2 regions of the Bradyrhizobium sp. CIAT3101 genome follow, and region 2 is predicted to be linked to the other one. Evidence: riboswitches for the same ligand, from Rfam matches in the RefSeq annotation. Region 2 holds a riboswitch; the other holds the start of a gene.
What was found. A riboswitch is a leader RNA that binds a small molecule or an ion and turns the genes downstream of it on or off. The one in region 2 is predicted to bind S-adenosylmethionine.
Positions count from the first base shown of each region.

Region 1: it holds a riboswitch for S-adenosylmethionine, as region 2 does, so the genes downstream of both, QA645_RS42020 (O-succinylhomoserine sulfhydrylase) here and QA645_RS04790 (homoserine O-acetyltransferase) in region 2, are expected to answer to the same signal.

Region 1 covers NZ_CP121634.1:9,071,474-9,075,657, reverse strand. Annotated here, with positions in the region: gene QA645_RS42025 (SGNH/GDSL hydrolase family protein) at 2-1,000, shown strand; gene QA645_RS42020 (O-succinylhomoserine sulfhydrylase) at 1,150-2,337, opposite strand; SAM riboswitch at 2,412-2,491, opposite strand; gene QA645_RS42015 (2'-deoxycytidine 5'-triphosphate deaminase) at 2,602-3,708, shown strand; gene QA645_RS42010 (hypothetical protein) at 3,892-4,184, shown strand, end outside.
Region 2 covers NZ_CP121634.1:1,052,324-1,056,507, forward strand. Annotated here, with positions in the region: gene QA645_RS04775 (prephenate/arogenate dehydrogenase family protein) at 1-349, opposite strand, end outside; gene hisC (histidinol-phosphate transaminase) at 346-1,440, opposite strand; gene QA645_RS04785 (chorismate mutase) at 1,475-2,323, opposite strand; SAM riboswitch at 2,518-2,597, shown strand; gene QA645_RS04790 (homoserine O-acetyltransferase) at 2,690-3,892, shown strand; gene metW (methionine biosynthesis protein MetW) at 3,895-4,184, shown strand, end outside.

The DNA of each region.
Region 1 (4,184 bases), 1.3 Mb from region 2:
AATGAGTTCTCTCCGCCCTTTTGGCCTGACGACATGGCTGGCCGCGCCCGCAGCGGCGGCGCTGCTGATGCTGACGCCCATGGTGTTGCGGGCCCCTGCGCGCGCTCAGGCTGCCCAGGCGACGCCGGCGCCGCAGCAGGGCGCTAATCCCGCACCGGCATCACCGTCCCAGACCACGATTGCCGCGACGTCGTCCGCCGAGCAGCGCGGCCTCACCTCGCGCGCCATCGACAAGGTGAAGCAGGTCGCGAAATCCGCCGGCGACATTTTCAGCCGCGTGCCGTGTCTGTCGCCGAAGGGCGGTGCGAACACGATGGGCTCGCTGCCGCATGTCGCGAGCAAGCTCGTCGCGGGTAAGCCCGTCGTGATCGTCGCATTCGGCTCGTCGTCGACGGCGGGCTACGGCGCGAGCTCGCCCGACTTCAACTATCCGAACCGTCTCGCTGCGCAGCTGCGCCGGCAATATCCCACCGCCGACATCACCGTCATCAATGCCGGAATCGGCGGCGAGGACGCGCCCGAGATGATGAAGCGCCTCCAGAAGGAGGTGATCGACGTGCATCCGGATCTCGTGATCTGGCAGGTCGGCACCAACGCCGTGCTGCGCGATCTCGATCCCGGCGACACCGCCAAAATGGTCGAGGACGGCGTCACCCGCATCCAGGCCGCAGGCGATGCCGACGTCGTGCTGGTCGATCCGCAATATTCGCCGCGCGTCACCGAGCGTCCCGAAAGGGCAAGCAGGATGGTGAAGCTGCTCGGCAAGGTCGCCGAGCTCCGTCACGTCGGTATCTTCCCGCGCTTCGAAGTGATGCGCGAATGGCATGAAAAGCAGGCGCTCCCGGTCGAGAGCTTTGTCATCGCCGACGGCCTGCACATGAACGATTGGGGCTATGCCTGCTTCGCCCAGCTGCTCGGCGACGACATCATCCGCTCGGTCGGCCAGATCAAGCTCGGCGTGAACGTGCCCGCGGACGTGCGGACGTACCGGCCGATGTGATTTGTCGTCCCGGCGAACGCCGGGACCCATACCGCGTGATCTATCGGTGGATTTCGGCGCTAGTACCGGAGACCGCTTAACTACCAGTCTTCGCCAAACCTAATCCTGTGGTTATGGGTCTCGGCTTTCGCCGGGACGACAGGAAGCTCTCACGCCTTCTCCAGCGCCGCGGTCAGATCCTCGATCAGATCGTCGGCATGCTCGAGCCCGGCCGAGAAGCGGATGAAGCCTTCGCCGATCCCGAGCTCGGCGCGCACTTCCGGCTTCAGCCGCTGATGCGTCGTCGTCGCCGGATGCGTGACGAGGCTCTTGGCGTCGCCGAGATTGTTCGAGATCTTTGCAAGCTTCAGCTCGTTGAGCACGCGGAACGCCGCCGCCTTGCCACCCTTCACCTCGAAGCCGACCAGCGTCGAGCCGCCGCGCATCTGCTTCTTCACCAGCGCGGCCTGCGGATGATCGGCCCGACCGGGATAGACCAGTCGCGCGATCTTCGGATGGCTCGCCAGCACGTCGGCGATGCGCGCCGCGGTGTCGGTCTGCGCGCGCACGCGCACGCCGAGCGTCTCCAGGCCCTTGAGCAGGACCCAGGCGTTGAACGGCGAGATCGACGGGCCGGTCTGGCGCATGAAATTGTGGATGTGCTCGGCGATGAAGGCTTCCGACGACAGAATGATGCCGCCGAGACAGCGGCCCTGGCCGTCGATGTGCTTGGTCGCGGAGTAGACGACGACGTCGGCGCCGAGTGCGAGCGGGCTCTGCCAGATCGGCGTGGCGAACACGTTGTCGACGACGAGCCGCGCGCCGCCGCTATGCGCGATCTCGGCGATGCCGGGAATGTCGAGCACGTCGAGCGTCGGATTGGTCGGGCTCTCCAGGAAGAACGTCTTGGTGTTCGGCTTCAGCGCGCGCTGCCATTCGTCGAGATTGGCGCCGTCGACCAGCGTGGTCTCGATGCCGTAGCGGGGCAGCAGATCCTGAATGACGTAGAGGCACGAGCCGAACAGCGCGCGAGACGCGACGACATGGTCGCCGGCTTTCAGCGGCGCCAGGATCGCCGTCGTCACCGCGGCCATGCCTGTTGCCGCCGAGCGCGCGGCCTCTGCGCCTTCGAGCTCGATCATGCGGCGCTCGAACATCGCGATCGTCGGGTTCGAGTAGCGCGAGTAGATGAAGCCGGGGTCCTCGCCCTTGAACCGCGCCTCGCACTCCTCGGCGCTGTTGTAGACATAGCCCTGGGTCAGGAACAGCGCCTCCGACGTCTCGCCATATTGCGAACGCAGGGTGCCGGAATGGACTAGGCGGGTTTCGGGACGGTAGTTGGCAGGCGACTTCGACATAGGACCCTCCGACATGACCGTTGACGCTAAAACGGTCACAAAAAAACCGGCCTGGAAATCTCCACGGGCCGGGATCACAGAGGTCCCCGGCCTGTTTAGCGACTTATTTAACGTGGCTGCAAGCCGGCCGGCTCAAATCACCACGGGATAAGTGATGCTCATATTCCGCAATGCCCTTTTCGTCAAGGCGTCCATCGGATAGCCGTAAAAGGCTAGTATTTCCCGCATGTCCGGATGTATTTGACCCCCGATGAGGACCCCCGGTTGACGTTCACGGTTGCCGCCGACGCCAATGGTATCCTGCCCGACCGCATGATCGCGGCGATGGCGGAAGAGGGCCTCATCCTGCCCGCGTACGATTTCGTCGAAAGCCAGATCCAGCCGGCGAGCCTCGATCTGCGCCTCGGTGACATCGCCTATCGCGTGCGCGCGAGCTTCCTGCCCGGCCCCGGTGCCACCGTCGCCGAGCGCATCGATCAGTTGAAGCTGCACGAGTTCAGCCTCGCCGACGGTGCGGTGCTGGAGACCAATTGCGTTTACATCGTGCCGCTGCTCGAGAGCCTTGCGCTGCCGCCGGAGATCGTCGCGGCCGCCAACCCCAAAAGCTCGACCGGACGGCTCGACGTCTTCACCCGCGTGATCGCCGACGGCACCCGTCGTTTCGACATGATCGGCGCCGGCTATCACGGTCCGCTCTATGCCGAGATCAGCCCGAAGACATTTCCGGTGCTGGTGCGTGAGGGCTCGCGCCTGTCGCAGGTGCGCTTCCGCACCGGTGACGCCATCCTCAATGCCGACGCGCTCGATGCGCTGCATGCCACCGAGCGTCTGGTCGATATCGACGATGCGGATCTCACCGGCGGCGTTGCCGTCTCCGTCGATCTCTCCGGCGAGAAAAGCACGGGCTTCGTCGGCTATCGCGCCAAGCGGCACACCGGCGTGGTCGATGTCGATCGCCGCTCCGGCTACGCGGTGGAAGATTTCTGGGAGCCGATCTCGGCCCGTCCCGACGGCAGCCTGATCCTCGATCCCGGCGAGTTCTATATCCTCGCTTCCAAGGAAGCCGTGCAGGTGCCGCCCGATTACGCCGCGGAGATGGTGCCGTTCGATCCGCTGGTCGGCGAATTCCGCGTGCACTATGCCGGCTTCTTCGATCCCGGCTTCGGCTATGCCGGCGCGGGCGGGCTGGGATCTCGCGCCGTGCTGGAAGTGCGCTCGCGCGAAGTGCCGTTCATCCTCGAGCACGGCCAGATCGTCGGCCGCCTCGTCTACGAGAAGATGCTCGCGCGCCCCGACGCCATGTACGGCCAGCGCATCGGCTCAAACTACCAGGCGCAGGGCCTCAAGCTGAGCAAGCATTTCCGGGTGTAGCTGCACACACGCTGTCATGCCCCGGCTTGACCGGGGCATCTAGTACGCCGCGGCCTATCGGCTCCATCACAATCGCCTCTGGAATACTGGATCGCCCGGTCTTCGCCGGGCGATGACAGCGGAGATTGCGTCACCCGATCCGCGATGACACACTCCCGCAAAACAACAAGCCGGGAGCAAACGATGACCGCAGCTGACGCCGCGCAACAAGCCCAATGGAAACGCTGGCGCGCGGTCGCCGACCTCTATCACGCTTACTTCACCGGCCTCATCCTCACCGTGGTCACGCGGCGCGGCACGGCGGACGCTGCTGAATTCGTCTTCCGCGTCTTCCGCCGCCAGCAGCAGGAGCGCTTCCTGCCCGGTCTCAAGAAGCTCGGGGTCGATCATCTGCCGCCGGCGGTGGCGGCGGCTCAGTATCATTATCTCTCCAACTGGATCGGCGGTGTCCACGTCGAATACATGTATGAGAGCGA
Region 2 (4,184 bases):
TCGGCAGATGCGGCGCCATGTCCTTGACGACAGCGCCCTTGACCGAGCCGACATCGGAGATGACGGCACCCGGCTTGAGATGCGCCGCAATCTCCTGTGCCACCGGCCCGCAGGCGCCGACGGGAATGCAGAGGATGACGAGATCGGCGTCCTTCACGGCTTCCGCATTGGTCGCCACGACCTGGTCGACGATGCCGAGCTCGAGCACCCGCGCGCGCGTCTTCTCCGAGCGCGCGGTGGTGACGATCTCGCCAGCCAAGCCCTGAAGCTTGGCAGCACGCGCGATCGAGCCGCCGATCAGACCGAAGCCGATCAGCGCGACGCGCTGGAAGTGCGGGTCCACGCTCATTTGTCGGCCATGAAGTCGCGCAGGGCGTCGACGACGAGGCGGTTGGCCTCCTCGGTGCCGATGGTCATGCGCAGCTGGTGGTGCAGGCCGTAGTTCTTCAGCGCGCGCAGCACGAGGCCGCGCTTGGTGAGATAGGCATCGGCCGCGTCCGAGGTCTTGCCTTCCTGCGGGAAGTGGATCAGCACGAAATTGGCAACGCCCGGGGTCACCTTCAGTCCGAGCTTGGTGATCTCCTCGGTGAGCCAGTTGCGCCAGGTCTCGGTGAACTGCTTCGACATCGCCTGGTGCGCGGTGTCCTCGATCGCGGCGACCGCGGCATACATCGCCGGCGTCGACACGTTGAACGGACCGCGGATGCGGTTGACGGCGTCGATGATGTGCTCGGGGCCGAACATCCAGCCGATGCGCAGGGCCGCGAGGCCGTGGATCTTGGAGAAGGTGTGCGTCACCACCGTATTGTCGGTGGTGGCGACGAGCTCGATCCCCATCTCGTAATCATTGCGCGAGACATAGTCGCAATAGGCGGCGTCCAGCACCAGCAGCACGTGCGACGGCAGGCCCGCGCGCAGGCGCTTGACCTCGTCGAACGGGATATAGGTGCCGGTCGGGTTGTTGGGGTTGGCGAGCCAGACCAGTTTCGTCTTCGGTGTCACCGCCTTGAGGATGGCGTCGACGTCGCAGGTCAGGTTCTTCTCGGCCGCGACCACGTTCTTGGCGCCGACCGCCATCGTCGCGATCGGGTAGACCAGGAAGCCGTGCGTGGTCGAGATCGCCTCGTCGCCGTGGCTGAGATAGGTGTGGGCGAGCAGGTTGAGGATTTCGTCCGAGCCGGCGCCGCAGATGATGCGGTTCGGATCGAGCCCGAAAGAACGGCCGATCGCCTCGCGCAGCACGCGCGAGGTTCCTTCCGGGTAGTCCTCCAGATGGTCCGCGACGTGCTTGAAGGCCTCGATCGCCTTGGGCGAGGGTCCGAACGGCGTCTCGTTGGCCGAGAGCTTGAACACCTTGCGGCCCGGCTCCGGCACCGGGGTCTTGCCGGGCGTGTAGGGCGCAATATCGAGAATGCCGGGATTCGGCACGGGGCGGGACATCTTCAACTCCGGATAGGCTTAGGCGGTACGCGATTTACGATTTCGGCCCGGTCGGGGGCACCGTATAGCGCGTTGCGTGGCTGCCGACGAGAGCCGTGGAGCGCACCGAGGCCCCTGCCTCGATCAGAGCAGCCCTGATTTTGTCGATGCTGGTGTCGCTGGTGACCGAGACCAGCAACGCTGCGCCGTCGAAGGCGGTATCGGGCACCGCCACGATATCGGCGAGCGGCGACAGCGCCCGCGCGACCTCGGCGTTCCACCCCGACACGCGCACGCTGAAGGTCTCGACCTCCGTCACCACGGCGCTGTCGGCGACGCGCGAGATCGCGAATACGGGCAGCGCCGCCGGATGGTCGGCGCGCTCGACGAAGGGCATGCGCGCAATGATCTTCGGCGCACCATCAGCCTCCAACTCCAGCCACCACGGCGTGCGGCTCGATGTCGCCGAGACCAGCGCCAGGTCGCCCTTGGATTTCGCCACGGCCTCGACCGCCGCCTGCGCGCTGAAATGCGCGACGTAAGGCACCGTGAAGCCGAAATGGAAGCGCACGGAATCACGCATCGCCGGCTCGCTCACCGAGATGTCGGCATGCACGGAGAACGGCGCCTGGACATAGGTGAAGGTCGAGATGATGACGCGCCAGATGCTCTCGACCGTGTCGAGCGGCAGAATGCCACGGTGGCGTTGCACGATGTCACGCATCATCGAGGCTTCGCGCGCCGGGCGGAACGCCGAGCCGACCTCCTGGGTCTGCTTCACCTGGATCAGGCGGTCGATGATGTCGCCGCGCTGCATCAGCAGGCGATGCATGCCCTCGTCGATCGCGTCGATCTCCTTGCGCAATTCCTGGAGAGATGGTGGCGCGGGCGGACGTTGGGACATATCTGCGAGTGCTGTTGTGAGTGGCGTTCCAATGCGGATCGGGCAAGCCGGATCCGCTGCGGTCGATGTCTTGATTAGGCAGTCAGGGCGGCGAAAGCAAAGAGAAATGACGACCTGCCAGGGAGCCCGCAGAGAGGCCATTTTGGCTTATCCGGACCGTGACTTGACGAAAAGGGCCCAAGCCGGTAGGTTTTTGCCTGTTCCGTGGTCATTTGAGCCGGCCGGCTTGCAGCCACGTTAAAAAACTCGCTAAACAGGCCGGGGACGCTTTCGATCCCGGCCGAACCTATCGTTCAGGCCGGGTTTTTTATGGCCTGATTTCATCGCGGTCTCACGTTTGATCGCAAACGAGGTCGATGGTCAGAGATGGTTGGCGTCAAGTCTGTCCCCAGTCCCGCGATCAGTGCCGACGACCGGTCGCATGAGGTCGATCATCCGAGTTCGGAGGTCGCGCAGTTCGGCGCCGACCAGCCGCTGCGGCTCGATTGTGGCATCGATCTCACCCCGTTCCAGATCGCCTACAAGACCTATGGTGAGCTCAACGCCGATCGCTCCAACGCGGTGCTGATCTGCCATGCGCTGACCGGTGATCAGCACGTCGCCAATGTGCATCCCGTCACCGGCAAATCCGGCTGGTGGGAGACGCTGGTCGGTCCCGGCCGTCCGCTCGATCCCAGCCGTTACTTCATCATCTGCTCCAACGTGATCGGCGGTTGCATGGGCTCGACGGGGCCCGCCTCGATCAATCCCGCAACCGGCAAGGTGTGGGGCCTGGATTTCCCCGTCATCACCATCCCCGACATGGTGCGCGCGCAGGCGATGCTGATCGACCGGCTCGGCATCGACACGCTGTTCGCCGTCGTCGGCGGCTCGATGGGCGGCATGCAGGTGCTGCAATGGACCGCGGCCTATCCCAAGCGCGTCTACTCGGCGCTGGCGATTGCCTGTTCGACGCGGCATTCGGCACAGAACATCGCCTTCCACGAGCTCGGCCGCCAGGCCGTGATGGCCGATCCCGACTGGCACAACGGCGCCTACGCCGATCAGGGCATCCATCCGCATCGCGGCCTCGCGGTCGCGCGCATGGCTGCGCACATCACCTATCTTTCGGACGCAGCACTGCATCGAAAATTCGGCCGCCGCATGCAGGACCGCGAGCTGCCGACTTTCTCGTTCGATGCCGATTTCCAGGTCGAGTCCTATCTGCGCTACCAGGGCTCGTCCTTCGTCGAGCGCTTCGACGCCAACTCCTATCTCTATCTCACGCGCGCGATGGATTATTTCGACATCGCCGGCGACCATGGCGGCGTGCTGGCGAAAGCGTTCGCGGGAATCCAGACCCGCTTCTGCGTGGTCTCCTTCACCAGCGACTGGCTGTTCCCGACTTCGGAGTCGCGCGCGCTGGTGCACGCGCTGAATGCGTCGAGTGCGCGGGTGTCGTTTGCCGAGATCGAGACCGACCGCGGCCACGATGCCTTCCTGCTCGACGTGCCCGAATTCTTCGACATCTCCCGCGCCTTCCTGCAATCGGCAGGCAAGGCGCGCGGGCTCACCAGCAAGGACGGCTAGCGATGTCTGTACAGCAAGTGCTGCCGCTCAACGGTCTCACTGCGGAGCAGTCCGGCCCGTTTCGCGCCGACCATCTGCTGGTCGCCGAGATGGTCAAGCCGGGCTCGAAAGTGCTCGACGTCGGCTGCGGCGACGGCGATCTGCTTCAGTTGCTCGAGACCCGCGGCATTGACGGCCGTGGCATCGAGCTGTCGCGCGAGGGCGTCAACCGCTGCGTGGCAAAAGGCCTCGCGGTGGTGCAGGGCGATGCCGATACCGACCTCGTCAACTATCCCGATGACGCCTTCGACTA